2 regions of the Cupriavidus sp. L7L genome follow, and region 2 is predicted to be linked to the other one. Evidence: predicted binding sites of a transcription regulator. Region 2 holds the regulator's gene; the other holds the start of a gene.
The links. The regulator sigma-54, encoded in region 2, starts transcription at its own class of promoters, with help from an activator protein. The targets are predictions, from matches to a motif close to TGGCANGNAANCTGCTTT.
Positions count from the first base shown of each region.

Region 1: a site for sigma-54 is predicted at 4,205-4,222, ahead of pqqA (pyrroloquinoline quinone precursor peptide PqqA). Genes of this name have one in related genera too.

Region 1 covers NZ_SMNY01000058.1:26,843-37,593, forward strand. The annotation lists gene E1J61_RS34540 (PQQ-dependent methanol/ethanol family dehydrogenase) at 1-475, shown strand, start outside; gene E1J61_RS34545 (c-type cytochrome) at 560-880, shown strand; gene pqqE (pyrroloquinoline quinone biosynthesis protein PqqE) at 945-2,114, opposite strand; gene pqqD (pyrroloquinoline quinone biosynthesis peptide chaperone PqqD) at 2,086-2,370, opposite strand; gene pqqC (pyrroloquinoline-quinone synthase PqqC) at 2,367-3,059, opposite strand; gene pqqB (pyrroloquinoline quinone biosynthesis protein PqqB) at 3,056-3,973, opposite strand; gene pqqA (pyrroloquinoline quinone precursor peptide PqqA) at 4,059-4,133, opposite strand; gene E1J61_RS34580 (sigma-54-dependent Fis family transcriptional regulator) at 4,356-6,332, opposite strand; gene pedF (cytochrome c-550 PedF) at 6,620-7,093, shown strand; gene E1J61_RS34590 (ABC transporter substrate-binding protein) at 7,175-8,086, shown strand; gene E1J61_RS34595 (SAM-dependent methyltransferase) at 8,102-10,513, opposite strand; gene E1J61_RS34600 (protein-L-isoaspartate(D-aspartate) O-methyltransferase) at 10,529-10,751, opposite strand, start outside.
Region 2 covers NZ_SMNY01000009.1:106,816-117,566, reverse strand. The annotation lists gene E1J61_RS08495 (SIS domain-containing protein) at 1-93, shown strand, start outside; gene lptC (LPS export ABC transporter periplasmic protein LptC) at 137-766, shown strand; gene lptA (lipopolysaccharide transport periplasmic protein LptA) at 897-1,544, shown strand; gene lptB (LPS export ABC transporter ATP-binding protein) at 1,613-2,413, shown strand; gene E1J61_RS08475 (RNA polymerase factor sigma-54) at 2,569-4,047, shown strand; gene hpf (ribosome hibernation-promoting factor, HPF/YfiA family) at 4,096-4,446, shown strand; gene ptsN (PTS IIA-like nitrogen regulatory protein PtsN) at 4,815-5,270, shown strand; gene hprK (HPr(Ser) kinase/phosphatase) at 5,350-6,321, shown strand; gene E1J61_RS08455 (PsiF family protein) at 6,500-6,832, shown strand; gene rapZ (RNase adapter RapZ) at 6,959-7,846, shown strand; gene E1J61_RS08445 (LON peptidase substrate-binding domain-containing protein) at 7,951-8,619, shown strand; gene mutY (A/G-specific adenine glycosylase) at 8,638-9,810, opposite strand; gene E1J61_RS08435 (dynamin family protein) at 9,940-10,751, opposite strand, start outside.

The DNA.
Region 1 (10,751 bases), on a different contig from region 2:
GTTCTATGTGCCGGCCAACGAATGGGGCATGGACATCTGGAACGAGCCGGTCAGCTACAAGAAGGGGGCGGCTTTCCTGGGCGCGGGCTTCACCATCCAGCCGCTGAACCAGGACTACATCGGCGCGCTGCGCGCGATCAATCCCAAGACCGGCAAGATCGTCTGGGAGGCGAAGAACGGCGCGCCGCTGTGGGGCGGCGCGATGACCACCGCCGGCGGCCTGGTGTTCTGGGGCACGCCGGAGGGCTACCTGAAGGCAGCCGACGCGCGGACCGGCAAGGAACTGTGGAAGTTCCAGACCGGCAGCGGCGTGGTGGCGCCGCCGGTCACGTGGGAGGACAACGGCGAGCAGTATGTGGCCGTGGTATCGGGCTGGGGCGGCGCGGTGCCGCTGTGGGGCGGGGAAGTCGCCAAGCGGGTGAATTTCCTGGAGCAGGGCGGATCGGTGTGGGTGTTCAAGCTGCACAAGAGCTGAACGCGGGCTAGTCGATGGGCATGCACGCTGGCATCGCGATGCCGATGCCGGCGTGCCGGCAGAACGAAACAGCGAGACAAGGGTATGAAGAAGGAATGGATGGCGCTGGCAGCGGCGGTACTGCTGCCTTGCGCGGCGCAGGCGGGCACGGCGGCCGAGATGCAGGCACTGGCCGACAAGAACGGCTGCTTTGCCTGCCACGGCATGCAGTCGAAACTGGTGGGGCCCGGCTTCGCCGAAGTGGCGGCGAAATACAAAGGGGACAGCCAGGCAGCCGGGCGGCTGGCCAGGAAGATCCGCGAAGGCGGCAAGGGGGTGTGGGGGCCGGTGCCGATGCCGGCGCATGGGAATCTCGGCGAGGCGGATGCGAAGCAGCTCGCGGAGTGGGTGTTGAACGCAGGGTAGGAACGCGGGAGGAATGAGGGAGAAGGGCGGAAGCCCGGCTGGCGCGAGCCACGCCGGGCTTTCTTTACTTGCGCGCAGCGCTCAGGCGCAGGGAGTTGCCATCGCTGCGGAACACCATCGGCTCGCCTTCGCCACGCGGATGCATGGCCGCCAGCCGTCCCTGCAGCACGATCTTGCTGACCTTGCCGTGGTCGGCGGAGCGCTCGCAGACCGGGTCCGTGGCGGCGGGGTCGCCGGTCAGCAGGAAGGCCTGGCAGTGGCAGCCGCCGTAGTCCTCCTCGCGGTGGTCGCAGGACCGACACGGTTCCTGCATCCATGCCGTGCCGCGAAAGCGGCGGAATGCCTCGCTGTCGCGCCAGATCTCGCGCAACCCCTGCGTCGTCACATTCGGCAGCGCCAGCCCCGGCAGCATGCGCGCCGCATGGCACGGCAGGGCGGTCCCGTCGGGCGCCACGCCCAGGAAGGTCGTGCCCCAGCCATTCATGCACTTCTTGGGCCGGTCCTCGAAATAGTCGGGCACCACGAACAGGACCTGGCAGCGCTTGCCGATGCGCGCGCGGTATTCCCTGACCACGGCCTCGGCCTCCAGCAACTGCTCGCGCGTGGGCAGCAGCGCAAGCCGGTTCTCCCACGCCCAGCCGTAGTACTGGGTATTGGCCAGCTCCAGGTATTCCGCTCCCATCTGCAGCGCCATCTCGATGATGGTGCCGACATGCGGCAGGTTGTGCCGGTGCAGCACGCAGTTCATCACCATCGGGTAGCCGTGCGCCTTGATCATCCGGGCCACGCGCTGCTTCAGGTCAAAGGTGCGGGTGCTGGACAGGAAGTCGTTGAGCTCGCGCGTGGAGTCCTGGAAGGACAGCTGGATATGGTCCAGCCCGGCCTCGCGCAACGCCGCGAGCCTGGCGTCGGTCAGGCCCACGCCCGAGGTGACGAGGTTGGTATAGAAGCCCAGGCCATGCGCATGCCGCACCAGTTGTTCCAGGTCCTTGCGCAGCATCGGCTCGCCGCCCGACAGGCCGAGCTGCACGGCGCCCAGCGCGCGTGCCTGGCTGAATACGTCGCACCACTGCGCGGTGTCGAGCTCGGCCGTGTGCCGGGCATAGTCAACCGGGTTCGAGCAGAAGGCGCAGTGCAGCGGACAGCGGTAGGTCAGCTCGGCCAGCAGCCACAGCGGCGGGCCGGGCGGTGCGAGGGTGGTGGCGTCAGACCAGCCAGCCGCGTTCGGTCGCATGTTTGACAAAGGCGTGTACCTCCGGGGCGATGCCCTGCACGCCGAATGCGGACTGCAGGTCGTCGATCAGCATGTCGAGCGTATGGCCGCCGTCGCAGCGCTGCAAGATCGCGGCGGCGCTGTCGTTGAGGGTGACCATGCCTTCCGGGTAGAGCAGCACCCAGCTCTGCTGCGCCTCTTCCCATTGCAGGCGGAAGGTCCGGTGCAGCAGCGGGCGGGCGAGGTCTGGCGTCGCGTTGGCTGTGATGGCGGTCATGGCTGGGCGTGCTGGATGGCGTCGAGCATCGACCAGAGGACGTCGAGCTTGAACTGCAGGATGTCGAGCGCGCGCTGCTGTTGTTCCGGCGTACGGAAGAAATCCAGCGTCACGCGCAGGCCATGGTCGACGTCGCGCTGCGCCAGCGGGATGCGCGATCGAAAGTAGTCCAGCCCGGCGGCCTCGATCCATGGGTAATGCGTGGGCCAGCCCGCCAGCCGCTCCTTGTGGATCTCCGGCGCAAACATCTCGGTCAGCGACGAGCACACCGCTTCCTGCCACGGCGCGCGGCGCCCGAAGTTGACGTAAGCGTCGACGGCAAAGCGCACGCCCGGCAGCACGTGCCGCTGGTCCAGCAGCGCGTCACGCTCCAGCCCGACGGCCTGGCCCAGCCGCAGCCAGGCTTCGATGCCGCCGGGCACGATGTCCGTGCCGTCATGGTCGAGGATGCGCACGATCCATTGCCGGCGCGTGTCGCGGTCGGGGCAGTTGGACAGGATCGCAGCATCCTTCAGCGGGATATTCGCCTGGTAGTAGAAGCGGTTTGCCACCCACGCGCGGATCTGCGCGGGCGAACACTCCCCCGCGGCCATGCGCCGGTTGAACGGATGGTGGATGTGGTAGCCGCTTTCCTTGGCGCGCAGGCGGGCCTCGAACTCCGCGGGGCTCCATGCAATGGGATGTGTCATAGCGCGATCTCCATGCCGTCGCAGGCCAGCTCGATGCCGTGCCGCGCCAGCTCGGCGCGTTCGGGCGAGTCTTCCACCAGCACGGGGTTGGTGTTGTTGATGTGGATAAGGATCTTGCGGGCGGCGGGCAGCCGGTCGAGGATTTCGATCATGCCGCCGGGGCCGGACAGCGGCAGGTGGCCCATGTCGGCGGCGGCCTTGGCGGAGAAGCCGAGCGCCTGCATCTCGTCCTCGCGCCAGAAGGTGCCGTCGACCAGCACGACGTCGGCGTCGCGCAGTTCCGCAAAGACGCGGTCGTCGACGCTGCCGAGGCCGGGCGCATAGAATGCGCGGCGGCCGCTGCGGCAGTCTTCGATGCGCAGGCCGATGTTGTCGCCGGCGCGCGGGGCGTTGCGGCTGGGGGAATAGGGCGGGGCCTTGCTTTGCAGCGGCACGGCAGTGAGCCGCATGCCCGCCAGCGGCGGCACGGTGAACGGCGTGCCGTCGCAAGGCAGGGCGTGCGTCTGCACGCCGCAGTAGTGCGACAGCATGCGGGTCAGCGGAAAGGCCGCGCCAAGGTCGTTGAGGACCGCCGCGGTCGCATAGAGCGGCAAGGCGTGGCAGTGCTCGCGCAGCATCAGCAGGCCGGTGACGTGGTCGATCTGCGCGTCCATCAGCAGCACCGCCGCGATGGCGCTGTCGCGCGGCGCGCGCGCCGGCTGCAGCGCCGGCGTCTGGCGTAGCTGCTGCAGGATGTCGGGCGAGGCGTTGACCAGGATCGCGTCCGGCCCGTCGCCGGACAGCGCGATCGACGACTGCGTGCGCGGCGTGGCGCGCACGGTGCCGCGGCGCACGCCGTCGCAGTTGTGGCAGTTGCAGTTCCACTGCGGGAAGCCGCCGCCGGCGGCCGACCCCAGTACCCGGATGATTGTCATGGCGCGAGCGCTTGGTCGTGGGCATGGCGTCACGGAGCAGGCGCGCGGCCCGGCAACGCGGGCGTTGCGCCTGTCCGGGACGCGATCAGCGGTTGGCGATATACATCGTGATCTCGAAGCCCAGCCGCAGCTCGGTGTAGGCGGGGGTGGTCCAGGTCATGTCTCTCTCCTTGGATGGCGTGGTTAGTGAATATCGTTGTGGCGCGGCAGGCTGGCTGCCGCATCCTTCTCGAGGCAACATCCATGCCCGGGATTTCCTCGCATCATGCCGCCGGGTGAAGGCCTGGCCGAAGCCCGTGCGCGCCTGCTCTCTGTGTCACGACTGTTTCAAAATGGGACACCTGTCCAGGAACGGGACACCACTGCATCGTGGCGGGCGCGCTCAACCGGGCTGGTGCGGCAGCCCGCGCGCCTCTTCCATCTTGCGGTAGACCGTATTGCGCGAAATGCCCAGCGCCTTGGCCGCCGCCGAGATATTGCCGTGGTGTGCCCTGACGGTGGCGACGATGGCCTGGACCTCGACCTCGGCCAGCCGCGTCGGCTGCGTGGCCGGCGGCGCGCTCGCCAGGGCATGGGCCGCCGGCGTGGCCGCGCGCGCCTGCCGTTCGCGCAGGTCGTCCAGGAAATCGTCGGGCAGGTGGTCTTCAGTGATCTCGGCTTCGCCTTCCGCCATCAGCCGGGCGGTGCGCAGCAGGTTGCCGAGCTGGCGGATATTGCCCGGCCAGTGGTAGGCGCGGAACATCTCCATCACCGAGTCCCTGATGCGGGGCGGCACGCCGGCGGTTCGCTCCTGGCGCAGCAGCTTGCCCGCCACCACGTCCAGGTCGCTGCGCTCGCGCAGCGCGGGCAGCCGCACCACCATGCCGTTGAGGCGGTAGTACAGGTCCTCGCGGAACTGCCCGCCGGCGACCATCTCGCGCAGGTTGCGGTTGGTGGCGCACACCAGCGAAACATCGATATGGATCACCTTGCTGCTGCCTAGCGGCTGCACCGCGCGCTCCTGCAGCGCCCGCAGCAGCCGTCCCTGCAGGTGCAGCGGCATGTCGCCGATCTCGTCCAGGAACAGCGTGCCGCCGTTGGCCAGCAGCATCTTGCCGATGCCGCCCTTTTTGCGGGCGCCGGTGAAGGCGCCTTCCTCGTAGCCGAACAGCTCCGACTCGATCAGGTTCTCGGGGATCGACGCGCAGTTCACCGCGATGAACGGTCCGGCGCGGCGCGGGCTGTCGGCGTGGATGGCGCGCGCCATCAGTTCCTTGCCGGTGCCGGTCTCGCCCAGCACCATCACCGGGATGTCCTTGCCGATCACCTTGCGGAGCTTGCCGATCACGGCCCGGATCTGCGTGTCGCCGGTGTCCAGGTCGTCCAGCCCTTCCGGCCCCGCGGGCCCGGACGGGTCGGCGCGCAGGCGCTGTGGCGCCATGACGGCGTCGCGCGCATCGGGGCGCGCCTCGTCCACGCCGGGCACCGCGGCCCGGCCGGTCTTCCATTCCACGCGCGCGCTGACCTTGACGCCGCTGGGCAACTGCAGCTGCACCATGCCCGCCTGTGCGGCGCGCACCACATCGAACAGCTGCGACATCGACAGGCCGAACAGCGACGAGAAGGTATGCGCCTGCAGCGCGCCGTTGGACAGGCCCAGCTGGAACTGCCCGCTGCGGTTGGCCGACAGGAAGCGCCCGCCCGGCGTGAACGACACGATGCCCTCCACCAGCGTGCCCAGGAACTCCGCGCGCGAATGGAAGCGGATGCACACCATGTCGCGGAAAGCATTGCCGAACAACTGGTTCTCGATCATCTGCGCCGACATCCGCACCAGCGCCATGGTGTGCTTGTGGAAACCGCGCTGGTCGCCGGTCACATCGAGCGCGCCGACGGTCTTGCCGTAGGGATCGAGGATGGTCATGCAGGAGCAGGTCAGGAACTGGTTGGCCTCCAGGAAGTGGTCGGCGCCATGGACCAGCGTGGCCCGGTTCTCGGCCAGCGCGGTGCCGATCGCGTTGGTGCCGCGGGACGCTTCCGACCAGTCCGCGCCGGCGCGCAGCGCCACCTTGTCGGCGCGGGCCAGGAAGTCGTCGTCGCCCAGCGAGTGCAGGATCAGGCCATTGGCGTCGGTCAGGATCACCATGCTCTGGGTGTTCACGATCTGGTCGTACAGCGTTTCCATCACCGGCAGCGCATAGGTGAACAGTGACTGGCTGCGTTCGATGCGGGTCTTCAGTTCGCTCTGCAGCACCGGGCAGAAATCCGGCGACTCATAGGGGCGCAGTCCGTAGGAAGCGGAGCGCTGGTGGGCCTGGGCAATCAGTTCGGCGCGCTCGGGTTGCGCGGGTTCACCCGCCGGTGCGGCTTGGATGGTCATTTCTGTGTCTCCTGTGGAAGGTCGCCCGCGATCTTTGCGCGGGTCGCTGCCGGCGCCTTCAGCGGGCGCGTGTCCGACAGTGTTGCGCCATGAAGCAAGACGCTTGCCAGAGTGTGGCATTCCGGGACACCGGCGCGGCGATGACTGGTGCCGCTGCGGCAGGACCGGCCCCGGCCAGTGCCGCTGCGACGCGGTTCCGCGTCCGGTCTGGCGCGTGCCGCACCCGCTGGTATGGCTCTTGCGGAAATGGCGTCAAACACAACACCCATTCACCGCAGGAGACATCCATGAACACGCAGCGCCATCTGCTTGCCTTGCTATCGCTTTGCGCGGCCCTTGCCGCACCGTCCACCGCGCTCGCGCACGGCGACGTCACGCCACAGGCCGTCGACACCAAGGCCCTGCCACAGCTTGGCGACGAATGGCGTCCGGACAATCCCTACCGCGCCGGCGCCGCGCAACAGGAAGCGCAGCGCATCGGCAGCTCGGCCTACAACCAGAACTGCGCGCGCTGCCACGGCCTGGAAGCGGTGTCCGGCGGCATCGCCCCCGACCTGCGCAAGCTCGACGGCGACTGCGTGTCGCTGGCCGATGCCAAGAAGAAGCAGGCCTGCATGGGCGAGATCTCGCAGTTCTACACCACCACCGTGCGCAAGGGCCGCACGCGCGACGGGCGCGTCTATATGCCGCCGTTCGAAGGCGTGCTGAGCCAGGAAGCGGTGTGGGCAATCAAGACCTACCTGGAATCCCGGCGCGAGTGAGGGCCGCGCACGGTCCCGCAGGCCGTGCCATTCGTCTTGCTGCTCCGACAACCATCGTCATTCGATTCCAGGAGAGACCTCATGCCTGCCAGCCCAGTCAGTGGCCAGAGGCTTTGCCAGACCCCTGCCGCACCCGCCGCACCGGCATCGACCCGGCGCCGGCTTTGCGTCGCCTTGCTGGCGGCCGGCGCGCTGCTCGGCACGCAGCCGGCATTGGCCGACCTTGCCAGGATCCGCCAGAACGGCTTGCTCAAGGTCGCGGTCTACAAGGGCCTGCCGCCTTTCTCGGCGGCGGCGGGCAGCCAGTACGAAGGAATCGACGTGGCGCTGGCCCGGGCCCTGGCCAGCGAACTGGGGGTCTCGGTGTCGCTGCTGCCGTTCGATGCCGACGAGAACATGTCCGACGACCTGCGCTCGATGGTGTGGCGCGGCCACTACCTCGGCTACGGCCCGGCGGACGTGATGCTGCACGTGCCGGTCGACCGCGCCTTCATGCGCGCCAACGACAAGGCGTTGATCTTCGCGCCTTACTACCGCGAGACCTTCGTGCTGGTGCGCGACCGCGAGCGCCTGCCGGACGTGCGCAGCCTGGACGACCTGGCGGGCCAGCCCGCCGGCGCGGCGGCTGGCTCTGCCGGCGCCAACGCGCTGCTGTCCGGCGCGGGCGGTGCCTTGCGCGACAAGGTGAAGATCTACCCCGAGGCCGCCCAGGCGCTGCGCGCGCTCTTCGCCGGCGAGATCGCCGCCGCGATGGTGACCCGCGCGCAATACGAGAGCGCGCTGCGGGCCGCCGGCCAGTCCGCGGCGCGCTTTGCCACGGCGGACGTCAGCTCGCCGCTGCTGCCGCCGCGCGGCTGGGCCGTCGGCATGGCGATCAAGGCCGGCGACAAGGAACTGGCGCAATCGCTGGAGATTGCACTGGACGCGCTGCGGCGCAAGGGCGAACTGGCGCGCATCTTTGCCGGCTATGGGGTCACAATGCAGGAGCCGTGAAGCGCGGGCGGGCCGTCATGGGCAGGCCAGCGCTGCAGCAAAGTACAACAGCAGCGCCACCAGGATCACCACGGTAAAGCCGGCATGGATGGCAACCAGCGTGGCCAGCACCGCCGCCACTACGGATGCGCAGGCGTTGATGCCCCAGGCCCACGGCACCAGCGCTTCGTCGCCGGCCGCGACCCGGCTCAGGCCGAGCGGAAAGGGCATGCCCATCAGGAACGCCAGCGGCGCGATCAGCAGTACCGCGACGGCAATCCGGGCCGGATCGGGCAACGCGATCAGCAGCCTGAATACGGCGGGCAGCGCCACGAGGTAGAGCAGCGATACCACCCAGATGCCGGTGATCGCCAGCATCGCCTGGCGCCCATCGCGTGCAGGGAGGCGTTGCGAGTAGCGGCTGCCGAGGCCGGCGAAGCAGAGGAAGGCACACAGCACCACCGCGACCGCATACAGTGGATGGCTCAGGAACAGGATGAATTTCTGGATGAAGGCGATCTCGACGAACATGAAGCCGACGCCGACTGCAAGGAAATAGAAGCCGACGCGCCATGCGTGCGGACGCTGGCTGCCGTTTGTGGTGACGGGGGGGCGCCGTCGGAGTACTCGCAGCGGGACCACGATCAGCAGCAACGCCGCGGCGGTGGCCTGCAGCAGCGTGGCGACCAGCACCGGATAACCCCATTCCAGCAGCGGCAGGCCGCCCTGCGACTTCAGCGCCAGCAATTCAGGCAGCGTGCGCCATTTGAAGAAATGGAAGAAATAGGGTTTGTCGTCGGTTGCGGGCCGCACGTCGAACTTGTATTCCGACAGGAAGCGCGCACGTTCGGGACCGAGCAGGGCTTGCGCAGTTTCGAAGAAGTAAGGCTTGTCGAGCACGTTGTAGCGATTCGCCTGGCTTGCCTGGATGCCGGGAAAGTATTCGACGTCGAATGAACGGGCGCGGCAGAAGGCCTGCAGCGCGGCAAGCTCCGCCGCGTCGAACGCGCCGTTCTTCACCAGCAGCGTTGCCGTCTTCCAGCCGCGGATCAGCACCAAGCGCAGCGCAGGCGCGGGCACGTCCATTCCTTCCATCGCCGCCACGGCGGTGGCGAACAGCTTGGGAATATCGCGCGGCGGCAGCGTGACCCAGCGCGTGATCGCCAGCATGCCGCCGGGGCGAAGATGGCGCAGGTAGCCCTGGAAGGCTTCCACGGTATAGAGATAGCTCTCGGACAGCGCATACAGACCCGCCGAGGACGTGCTGAACGAGTCGAGCAAGGCGACCTGGATCAGGTCGTAGCGGTCCTTGCTCGCCGCCAGGAAGCCGCGCGCCTCGCCGGTAAAGACGCGCACGCCCGGTGCGCTGTAGGGTTTGCCGGAGAACGCGGCAAAGCGGCCCTGGACCAGTTCGATCACCTGCGGATTCAGCTCCACCGCATCGACGGCGCTGGCGTGATGCCAGATCGCCTGCAGGACGTCCGCTCCGGCGCCACTGCCCAGCACCAGCACCTTAGGGTTTTGCAGCAGGTGGAACGGCAGGGCAGAGGTGAGGTCGCCAAGGTAGGCCAGCGGCTCGCGCCGGCCGTCATAGCGGTTGAGCGCGCTGAGCCCGTCGCCGTCCGTCAGCACGGCCAGTTGCGGCGGCGGCTCGGTGCTGGCATTCAGGCTCAACCCGGGCGCGTGACGCAGCGGGATCGACGGGCTTTCCACTACCGTGACCAGCCCGAGCGGACTGGAGCGCTGCGCCACCACGCGTGCATCGCCGATGCGCAGCAGCTGGCTCAGTTCCTTGTACTCGGATGGCCGCAGCGCGATCCATGCTCCAGGCACGGCAGCCGGCACCATCGCCGCCACCAGCAGGAACGCCGGCAACCATCGGCGATGCCAGCGGCATTCCACGCACGCCAGCGCGGCCGCCGCCATGCCTGCGGCGCTGACCAGCCGCAGCGCCCCCACCGGGCTCAAGGCGAACAGCGCCACGATGATCCCAAGGCAACCCAGCCCCGCACCCAGGATGTCGAAGCTGTACACGCGGTGGACTTGCGTGTCGAAGCGCGAAAACACCAGGCAGACGCTGGTCGCCGCGCAGAAGAACGGCACGAACAGCAGCAGGTAGAGCAGCAGCAGGCGCAGCGGCTGCGATGGCTCCCACAGGATTTCGAGCGGATTGAACGCGACCAGTTGGGCAATCGCGAAACAGGCCATCGCGGTGGCGCCGAAGAGCAGGGCGCCCGCCACGAACGCCGGCATGAAATGGCGCAGCAGCACCGGCCGCGCGAAGGCGACCAGCGCGCCGGCCGCGCCATAGCCAAGCAAGGCGACGCTGATCATCATGTAGGCGAAGTGGTGCCACAGGATGATGGAAAGCAGCCGCATCAGCAGGATTTCATAGCCCAGCGCGGCGGCGGACAACAGGGCCAGGGCAAGCAGCGGCGGTCGTGGCATGGTGCCGGCGGCGCGCTATGGCTTGCTGACCAGCGGCACGAACCTGACCGGCAGGATCTGCCGGGTGGACACGGCGCCGTCGGCGGCCTTCTCGACCAGCAGCAGGTATTGCGTCATGAACTGCGCGCCCACCGGGATCACCATGCGGCCACCTGGCTTGAGCTGTCGGATCAGCGGAGGCGGCACATGGCTGGCCGCAGCGGTGACGACGATGGCGTCATACGGCGCGTGCTCCTCC
Region 2 (10,751 bases):
AACCGCATCAACCAGTTGCTGGTGGTCGACGACGACGGGCGCCTGGTCGGTGCGCTGCATATCCACGACCTGACCCGCGCCAAGGTCATCTGAACGGGGCGCGAGAAGCACCGACAAGCACACCAACAAGCACACCATGCAGGCACTCATCGCCTCCCTCAGCGGCATCGTCATGCGCCTGCTGCCGCTGCTGCTGATGGCCTTCGTCGCCGGCAGCACCTTCTGGCTGGTGCAGATCAACTCGCCCAAGGAAAGCCAGGACACGCAGGCGACCAAGAAGCACGAGCCGGACTATTTCATGGACCGTTTTTCGGCCACGGAACTGGCGCAGGACGGCAGCACCAAGATCCGCTTCACCGGCGAACGCATGGTCCACTTCGAGGACGACCAGACCTACGAGGTCACGCGCCCCGCGCTGCGCGCCTATGAACCGGACCGTCCGCCGGTGACGGCACGGGCCGACCTTGGCCGCATGAACGCCGAAGGCTCGGTGATCGACCTGTACGGCAACGGCCATGTGCTGCGCCAGCAGGGCGCCGACGCCTCCAAGGATCCGCAGCTGACCGCCGTGTCGAGCTATTTCCAGTTGCTGGTCAATGACGACATCGTCAAGACCGACAAGCCGGTAAAGCTGACGCGCGGACCCTCGGTGATGACCGCGAACGGGCTGATCTTCAACAACGTCACCCGCGAAGTACAATTGCTCGGCAACGTACGCGGCACCATCGTCACCGGGCCGTCTCCGGGCCGTACGCCGGGACGCTGACCCGGCCCGCGCGGCCGGCCGCCGCGCAACGGCAATAACGCTGCGCGCCCTGCCTGCCCCGCAAGACCCGCATAACCCGCATAACCCGGCCTAACCCGCACCACCACGCCCTCTAGCCACCGCTGCCAACATGACTGCATCCCTGACGACTTCGTCCCGTCGACACGCCGCCCCGGCCCTGCTCGCCACGGCCATGGCCATCGGCCTGCTGCTGGCCCAGCCCGCGCTGGCCGAGCGCGCGGACCGCGACAAGCCGATGGTGCTCGAGGCCGACAACGCCAGCTACGACGACGTCAAGCAGATCTATACGCTGACCGGCAACGTGGTGCTGACCAAGGGCACGATGATCCTGAAGTCGGATGCGGCCGAGCTGCGCACCGACCCCGAGGGCTACCAGTTCGCGGTGGCCACCGCCAAGGCTGGCAAGCAGGCCTATATCCGGCAGAAGCGCGAGGGCGTCGACGAATACATCGACGGCTGGGGCGACCGCATCGAATACGACGGCAAGCAGGAGCTGTCCAAGCTGATCGGCAACGCGCGCATGGCGCGCCTGCAGGGCGCCAAGATGCTCGACGAGATCCGCGGCGCGGTGCTGACCTACGACAGCCGCAAGGAGTTTTACACCGCTGCCGGCGGCAGCGACAACACCTCGGCCGCCAATCCGTCGGGCCGCGTGCGCGCGGTGCTGTCGCCGCGGCAGAACCCGAATGCGCAGGGTTCGGGCAGCGGCTCGCCGCTGGACCTGAAGCCGGCGCCCGCGCCCGCCAACAAACCCTGACGCCTCGCGGGGACCGATGCCTTGCAAGGACCGCCTCCCCGCCTGAAACGCTGAACGCCAGACTGCCAATGACCGATACCGCCACCATCGCCGAAAAGCCTTCCGTCCAAGCCACGGCCGTCCTCGAAGGCGGCAGCACGCTGGTCGTGCGCCACCTGAAGAAGCGCTATGGCTCGCGCACGGTGGTCAAGGATGTCTCGCTGGACGTGAAGAGCGGCGAAGTGGTTGGCCTGCTCGGCCCCAACGGCGCGGGCAAGACCACCTCGTTCTACATGATCGTGGGGCTGGTGAACCTGGACGAGGGCGATATCGTGCTCGACGGCGACCACATCAGCGGCCTGCCGATCCACGAACGCGCGCGCATGGGCCTGTCCTACCTGCCGCAGGAAGCATCGGTCTTCCGCAAGCTCAACGTCGAGGAAAACATCCGCGCCGTGCTCGAGCTGCAGGTGGAAAACGGCAAGCCGCTGGCCAGGGCCGAGATCGACCGCAGGCTCGACGCGCTGCTCGACGACCTGCAGATCGCGCACCTGCGCAACAACCCGGCGCTGTCGCTGTCGGGCGGCGAACGCCGCCGCGTGGAAATCGCGCGCGCGCTGGCATCGTCGCCGCGCTTCATCCTGCTGGATGAACCGTTCGCCGGCGTGGACCCGATCGCAGTGGGCGAGATCCAGCGCATCGTCAGCTTCCTGAAGGCGCGCAACATCGGCGTGCTGATCACCGACCACAACGTGCGCGAGACGCTTGGCATCTGCGACCACGCGTACATCATCAGCGAAGGCACCGTGCTTGCCGCCGGGCGGCCCGAAGAGATCATCGCCAACGAATCGGTGCGGCGCGTCTACCTGGGCGAAAACTTCCGCATGTGATGTACTGGCCTGCCCGCGGCGGCAGGCCATTGATTCTGCCTGGTTTCACCCCCATCATCTGCATGTGGGACAGCCCACTGCCGGCGTCGATCAAGCCGCGACATCGATAGCAATTTCCGTTCCAACAACGGAAAGATGCGCATAAAATAGGTCGCATGAAACCGTCGCTACAGCTCCGCCTCTCCCAGCACCTGGCACTGACGCCGCAACTGCAGCAGTCGATCAGGCTGTTGCAGCTTTCGACGCTGGAATTGCAGCAGGAAGTCGAACAGGCGCTCACGGAAAACCCCCTGCTCGAACGCGAGAACGACTGGATCGAAAGCCCGCTGCGCGTGGCCGCCGATGGCTCGGTCAACCTGCAGAGCGCGCCCGCGCCGGCACCGGCCGAACCGCAAGGCAACGGCGAGGCGCGCGCCGAGGGCGCGGGCGATGACGACAGCTACGGCGACAGCAACAGCGGCGACGACTATGGCGGCGACTGGAGCCTCGACGATTTCGCGCGCCGCCCGCAAGGCGACGAAGACGAGAAGACGCCGATGCAGCTGCGTGAGGCCGAGCCCACGCTGCGCGAATACCTGATGGAACAGCTCACGCCGCTGAAGATCTCGGTGCGCGACAAGGGCCTGGCCATCTTCCTGATCGAATCGCTCGACGACGACGGCTACCTGAGCGCGACGCTCGAAGAGATCTGCGCCGAACTGCCCGAAGAACTCGAATTCGAGATCGAGGAAGTACAGGCGATGCTGACGCTGCTGCAGAGCTTCGACCCGCCGGGCGTCGGCGCGCGCAACGCGGCCGAGTGCCTGGGCCTGCAATTGCGCCGGCTGCAGCATCCGCAGCGCGAGCTGGCGCTGAACATCGTGCATAACCACCTCGAGCTGCTGGCCGTGCGCGACTACACGCGCCTGAAAAAAGCGCTGCAGGTAGACGAGCCTGCACTCAAGGCCGCGCATGAACTGATCCGCTCGCTGGCACCCTACCCGGGCCACGCATACAGCCGCCCCGAAGCCGACTTCGTCGTGCCCGATGTGTTCGTGCGCAAGAGCGGCAGCGGCTGGATCGCGCAGCTCAATCCGGATGTGATGCCGCGGCTGCGCATCAATGACATGTACGCGCAGATCCTGCGCGGCGCCAAGGGCGAGTCGGGTACCGCAGGCCTGCAGCAGAAACTGCAGGAAGCGCGCTGGCTGATCAAGAATATCCAGCAAAGGTTCGACACGATCCTGCGTGTCTCGCAGGCCATTGTCGAGCGTCAAAAGAACTTTTTCACGCACGGCGAAATCGCCATGCGCCCCTTGGTTTTGCGGGAGATTGCCGATACACTGGGATTACACGAGTCAACCATCTCCCGGGTGACGACCAATAAATACATGGCAACGCCGATGGGTACTTTCGAACTGAAGTACTTCTTCGGCAGCCACGTGTCCACCGAGACCGGTGGCGCGGCTTCATCAACGGCCATCCGCGCCTTGATCAAGCAACTGATAGGAGCCGAAGACCCGAGGAATCCCCTTTCCGACAGTCGCATCGCCGAACTGCTGGGTGAGCAAGGCTTCGTTGTCGCACGACGCACCGTAGCCAAATATCGCGAAGCCCTGAAGATCCCCGCAGTGAATCTCCGCAAGTCTTTGTAGCCGAGCCCACCGCCTGCCTGGTGAGGCTCTTTCAGAAGGAGAAGCGCTATGAACTTCAAGATCAGTGGACACCACCTTGACATCACGCCGCCGTTGCGTGAGTACGTGGAAACGAAGCTGGAGCGAATCGTCAGGCATTTCGATCAGGTCATTGGCGTTAGCGTGCTGCTCTCTGTCGACAATCACAAGGAAAAGGACAGGCGGCAATATGCGGAAATCAATCTACATCTCAGGGGCAAGGACATCTTCGTTGAAGCGCATCATGAAGACCTGTATGCAGCGATCGACGCACTAGTCGACAAGCTGGACCGTCAGGTACTGCGCTACAAGGACCGCGTGCAAGGCCACGACCGCGAAGCGGTCAAGTACCAGATGGCCGCAGCGCAGATGCAGCAATGAGCGTGCCCGGTGGCCCCGCAGAGGGCCGCTGAATCAAAACTGAACAGGCAAGCCGCGCGTAGCGCGGCTTTTTTGCGCCTGCGGCGCTGTGGCGCCTGCGCAAAGGGCCTGTCACCCGTTTGAGACGGAGTGTTCGCAACGGCCGCGGCAGGGTGTATGCTGCGCCATACATGCAGGGCCGCATCCTGCCCGCGCCCGGTTAAGGTGCGGACGCCAACCGGGCGGCGCTGCGCTGCACAATCACAGGGAGGCTGCTGCTCTATAATGGCCGGACGCCTCGGCGTTGCCGGCGACCGGCTGCCCCTGAGCCACACACTGCCCGGCGGAACGGCGGAACCGCCCGCTAACTGAACTCCTGCGCATCGCCCATGAATCGTTTGGCCAAATTGCTGCCACCCGGCAACATCACCCTCGACGTCAGCGTCACCAGCAAGAAGCGTGTGTTCGAGCAGGCCGGGCTCCTCTTCGAGAACAACCATGGCGTGGCGCGCGCCACCGTGACGGACAACCTGTTTGCGCGCGAGTCACTGGGCTCCACCGGACTTGGCGCCGGCGTGGCGATCCCTCACGGCCGCATCAAGGGGCTCAAGCAGCCGCTGGCCGCCTTCATGCGCCTGGCCGAACCGATTCCGTTCGAATCGCCCGACGGCAAGCCGGTATCGCTGCTGATTTTCCTGCTGGTGCCGGAACAGGCCACGCAGCAGCACCTGGAAATCCTGTCCGAGATCGCGCAGCTGCTGTCGGATCGCGACATGCGCGAAGGACTGGCGACGTTGCCCACTTCCGAAGCCGTGCACCAGTTGCTGACCGAATGGCATCCCTGATTCACCGATTGACCTGAACGGGCCGGCACAGACCGGACAGGCACAGCGCCTGGCACACCGCCCCACACGTCATACCCGCATGGAACTCACCGGCGTCACCTCCCAGTCCATCTTCGACGACAACGCAGCCGACCTCAAACTCTCATGGGTCGCCGGCCTGGAAGGTGCGGACCGCGCCTTCGACGTGGAATTCGCCCGCGAAGCCACCTCGGCCGCGGACCTGGTGGGCCACCTGAACCTGATCCACCCCAACCGCATCCAGGTGCTCGGCAAGCCCGAGATCACCTACTACCAGCGGCTGGACGACGATATCCGCAAGCGCCAGATGGGCGAGCTGATCCTGCTGGAGCCGCCTTTCCTGGTGGTGGCCGACGGCATGGAGCCGCCGCCGGACCTGGAGCTGCGCTGCACGCGCTCTTCCACGCCGCTGTTCACCACGCCGGTGTCGTCGGCCGCGGTGATCGACCACCTGCGGCTGTACCTGTCGCGCATTTCCGCGCCGCGCGTGACCATGCACGGAGTGTTCCTCGACATCCTCGGCATGGGCGTGCTGATCATGGGCGAATCGGGCCTGGGCAAGAGCGAACTGGGCCTGGAACTGATTTCGCGCGGCCACGGCCTGGTGGCTGACGACGCGGTCGACTTCGTGCGGCTGGGGCCGGACTTCATCGAGGGGCGTTGCCCGCCGCTGCTGCAGAACCTGCTCGAAGTGCGCGGCCTTGGCCTGCTCGACATCAAGACCATCTTCGGCGAGACCGCGGTGCGGCGGAAGATGAAGATCAAGCTGGTGGTGCAGCTGGTGCGCCGCAACGACGGCGAGTTCGAGCGCCTGCCGCTCGATTCGCAATACCTCGACGTGCTGGGCCTGCCGATCCACATGGTCAAGATCCAGGTGGCGGCCGGCCGCAACCTCGCCGTGCTGGTCGAGGCCGCCGTGCGCAACACCATCCTGCGCCTGCGCGGCATCGACACGCTGCGCGATTTCATGGACCGCCAGCGCGCCGCGATGCAGGCCGATGCGGTCTCGCGCGGCCAGGGCCGCCTGCTCTGAGCGGGCTGATTGCCCGCGCACGCGTTTTCAATTGCTTACAACGGCGGCCTCCCCCGCCGTCAACGCCGACGTCCGGTCTGCCGTTTTGTGCTGTAATGGGCATCGAGCCCATTCCAAGGCCGCCACGAGCCCCTGACACCGTGCGGCCGTGATGTTTTCCACACCAAGGAGAGCGAGCATGAAGAAACTGATCGCGATGTGCGCGCTGGTCACCCCGCTGCTGGCATCCGTGGCCTTCGCCCAGTCGGCGTCGGCACCGGCCGCCCCGGCAAAGGACGCCGCCAAGGCGCCCACCGCGCAGCAGGAAAAGATGAAGACCTGCAATACGCAGGCCGGCGACAAGAAGGGCGACGAGCGCAAGGCGTTTATGAAGCAATGCCTGTCGGCCAAGCCGGACGCCACGCCCAAGACCCAGCAGGAAAAGATGGCTGCCTGCAGCAAGGAAGGCAAGGGCAAGAAGGGCGACGAATACAAGGCGTACATGAAGGAGTGCCTGTCGAAGTCGGCCTGAAGCAGGTCTTCTTCCGAAGCAAACCACGGCAATGGCGGACCGCAAGGTTCGCCATCGTTGTTTCCGGGTCCGCAGTCATCCCCCTGTCATGACGCGGCCATCACGTGATGCTATGCTTCAGTTGCTATGCGCATCATCCTCATCACCGGCATTTCCGGTTCCGGCAAGTCCGTCGCACTGAACGTCCTCGAAGATGCGGGGTACTACTGCGTGGACAACCTGCCGGCGCAGTTCATCCCGGAACTGGCCCGCTACCTCTCCAGCCAGGGCTATACGCACCTGGGCATTGCCACCGACATCCGCAGCCGCGAGTCGCTCGACCAGTTGCCCGATACCGTGCGCACGCTCGCCGGCGAGCACCAGGTCGAGGTGCTGTTCCTGACGGCCAGCACGGACGCGCTGGTGCAACGCTACTCCGAGACGCGCCGGCGCCATCCGCTGTCGATCCGCACCGATGGTGGCGTGGCAAGCCCCGGCGGCGAGCCCGCCTTCAACGACACCGCGCTGATGGAAGCGATCGAGATGGAGCGCGAGCTGCTGAGCCCGCTGGCCGAGGCCGCGCACCGCATCGATACCAGCAATGTGCGCACCAATACGCTGCGCAGCTGGATCAAGGAGCTGATCCGCAACGACAGCGAGCGCCTGACGCTGCTGTTCGAATCCTTCGGCTTCAAGCACGGCGTGCCCAGCGACGCCGACATGGTGTTCGACGTGCGCTCGCTGCCCAACCCCTATTACGACCTGGTGCTGCGCCCGCTGACGGGGCGCGACACGCCGGTGATCGATTTCCTGCAGGCGCAGCCGATGGTGCTGGCGATGGCCGAGGATATCCGCGCCTATGTGGAAAAGTGGCTGCCAAGCTTCATCGCCGACAACCGCAGCTACCTGACCGTCGCCATCGGCTGTACCGGCGGCCAGCATCGCTCGGTCTATATTGCGGAAAGGCTCGCCAACTATTTCCGCGCGCATGGTAATGTGCTGGTGAGACACCGAGAGCTCGCGCCGGCGGGCTGACGCCAAGCGCGCGTGCCTGGGGGCACCGGCGGCGTACGGTCCGGCGGCGCGCCGTTGCTGCATTCTGGCATCCCACTGCATCCCCTTATGCACGCTGGCACCGCATGTCTTCCACCGACCTCTACCGCCCCACCTCGTCCGCCGGGTCCGACCCCGAGCCGCAGACGCTAGACAACCTCCCGCTGTTCCCGCTGCACACCGTGCTCTTTCCCGGTGGCCGGCTGCCGTTGCGCGTGTTCGAGGCGCGCTACGTCGACATGGTGCGCAACTGCCTGCGCGACGGCACGCCGTTCGGCGCCTGCCTGATCGAGAGCGGCGAAGAAGTGGCGCGGCCAGGCAAGGCGACCGTGCCGGAGTCCGTGGGCTGCCTGGCCGAAATCGTCGATTGCAACATGGAGCAGCTGGGCGTGCTGCTGATCCGCGCGCGCGGGCGCGAGCGTTTCCAGATCATCAGCCACGAGACCCGCGACGACGGCCTGCTGGTGGCGCGTGCGCAGGTGCTGCCCGCCGACATCATCGACTGCAAGCTCGAGCTGCTGGGCGAATGCCTGGACGCGCTGCGCCGCATCGTGACGCGGCTGCATGCCGAGCAGCCCGACCGGATGCCGTTCGATGAGCCTTACCTGTGGGACGATCCCAGCTGGGTCGCCAACCGGCTGTGCGAACTGCTGCCGGTGCCGCTGAAGGCCAAGCAGATGCTGATGGCGCTGCCTGACGCGGGCATGCGCATCGAGATCGTGCACCGCTACATGCGGCAGAACCACATCGTCTGAGCGGCGCCGGGGCCGGCTTCAGAACAGGCCGCCGCGGGCCTGGTCTTCCAGCAGCCTGCGCACCGGCGCGGGCGTGCCCAGCGCATCGAGATCGTCGAGCGAGAGCCAGCGCTGTGCCGCTTCCGTGGCGCTGTCCTGCGCCATCAGCTCACCTGACCCCACATCGACGCGAATCGCGCGGATCAACAGGCGGAAGTGCGTGAAGACGTGGGTCAGTTCGCCCGCCATCGCGGCGCGCACGGGTGCGCCATAGGCGCGGGCGTAGTCGAGCGCGGCGGCTTCGGCGGCTTCCGCATCGAAGGGCACGGTGTCGACCGGCATCTCGGGCAGGCTCCACAGGCCGCCCCAGATGCCGCTGCCGGGGCGCAGCCGCAACAGCACTTCACGCTCGCGCCGCACCATCAGCATCACCGTGCTGCGCTCGGGGATCGCGGCGCGCGGCTTTGGCGTGGGCAGCACGCCGGTCAACCCTTCGCGGCGCGCCACGCAGTCGGCGGACAGCGGGCACGCGCCGGCATCGGCCAGGCATGCCGGCTTGCCGCGCGAGCAAACCGTCGCGCCGAGGTCCATCAGCCCTTGCGTATAGGCGACCATGTCTTCGGCCTGGCGCGTGCCCGCTGCGGGCAGCGCGATCTCGGCCAGCTGCCACATGCGCGTTTCCACCGCGCGCTCGCCCGGGTGGCCATGGATGCCGAAGCAGCGCGCAAACACGCGCTTGACGTTGCCGTCGAGAATCGGCGAGCGTACGCCGGCGCTGAAGGCAGCGATCGCCGCCGCGGTCGAGCGGCCGATGCCGGGCAGCGTCGCCAGTACCGCGGGATCGGTCGGGAAAACGCCGCCGTGCTCGCTGACCACCTGCATGGCGCAGCGGTGCAGGTTGCGCGCGCGCGAGTAGTAGCCAAGGCCGGCCCAAAGGGCCATCACCTGGTCCGCGGGCGCGGCGGCCAGTGCATGCACCGTCGGCAATGTAGCGACAAAGCGCTGGAAATACTCGATCACCGCGCTGACCTGGGTCTGCTGCAGCATGATTTCCGACAGCCAGATGCGGTAGGCGTCGCGCGTGTTCTGCCACGGCAGGTCGTGCCGGCCGTGGCAGCGTTGCCAGTTGACGACCCGTGCGCCGAAATCGGGGGGCACCTGGATGTCGTCGGGGATGGGTGCGGTGGCTCGGGGGGCGGACTTGCGGGGCATGGGGTACGGCTTGTGGTGTGGGGCTGGTGTTGGGCCAGCAGCGTGCGAACGTGTCAAAAAAAGCGCCGCTGTACGCGGCGCTACATGATATACCGGCCCTGAAATACGCCTACCGCCAGCCGCTTCCCGTCACGCCACCGCCAGGCTCGCCTGCTCCGCCACACCCGCCGGCCGCAGCAGGCGTTGCGCAAACCCCTCGATCTTGCCGCTGCGCTCATCCAGCCCGTTCAGCACCTCCTCGAGCTCCGCGATACGGCTTTCCAGCGTATCGGTCGCTTCGTGGATGCGCTCGATCGAATCGACGCGCCGGCGCAACTGCTTCTGGTGCTCGCGCACCTGCGCCTCGAGCGGCGTCATCACCGATTTGAGCCACACCTCGATATCGCGATTCAGGTCGCGGAAGTTCTCCAGCACGCGGCTGGCCATGGTGCTGAATGCGTTCTGCACCAGTTGCGGCCGCGAGCGCGTCAGCATGCTGACCGTGCCGAAGTGCGCATGCACCAGCCGCAGCGTTTCCTGCAGCTCGGCCACGTAGCGCTCGGCGGTGAACTGCATCGGCGTGGGCAGCGTGAAGCCATGCTCGGCATTGAAGCGCCGGTACATGCTTTCGATCAGCTGGTGCAACTGCCCGATCTTGTTGTCGGCATCGGTCACCAGCGCGGTGAGCTGGGCGAACAGCGCATCCATGTCCTCGCGCAGGCCGCGCGAGAAGAAGCGCTCCTTCATCTGCTCGCGCGCGGTCCGCATGGTCCGGCGCACGTCGCGCAGCTGCAGGCTCTTGATGATGTCGGCGCTGTGGCGGCCGAACACCAGCCGCAGCGCCTGGAACTTGCTGATGCTCTGCTCGAACTCTTCCTTCTCGCCCTGCACGCGCATCAGCATGTGCTTGACCATCGCGTGGTTCTTGCCGCGCAGCCCGCGCAGCTCGAACAGTTGCTCGA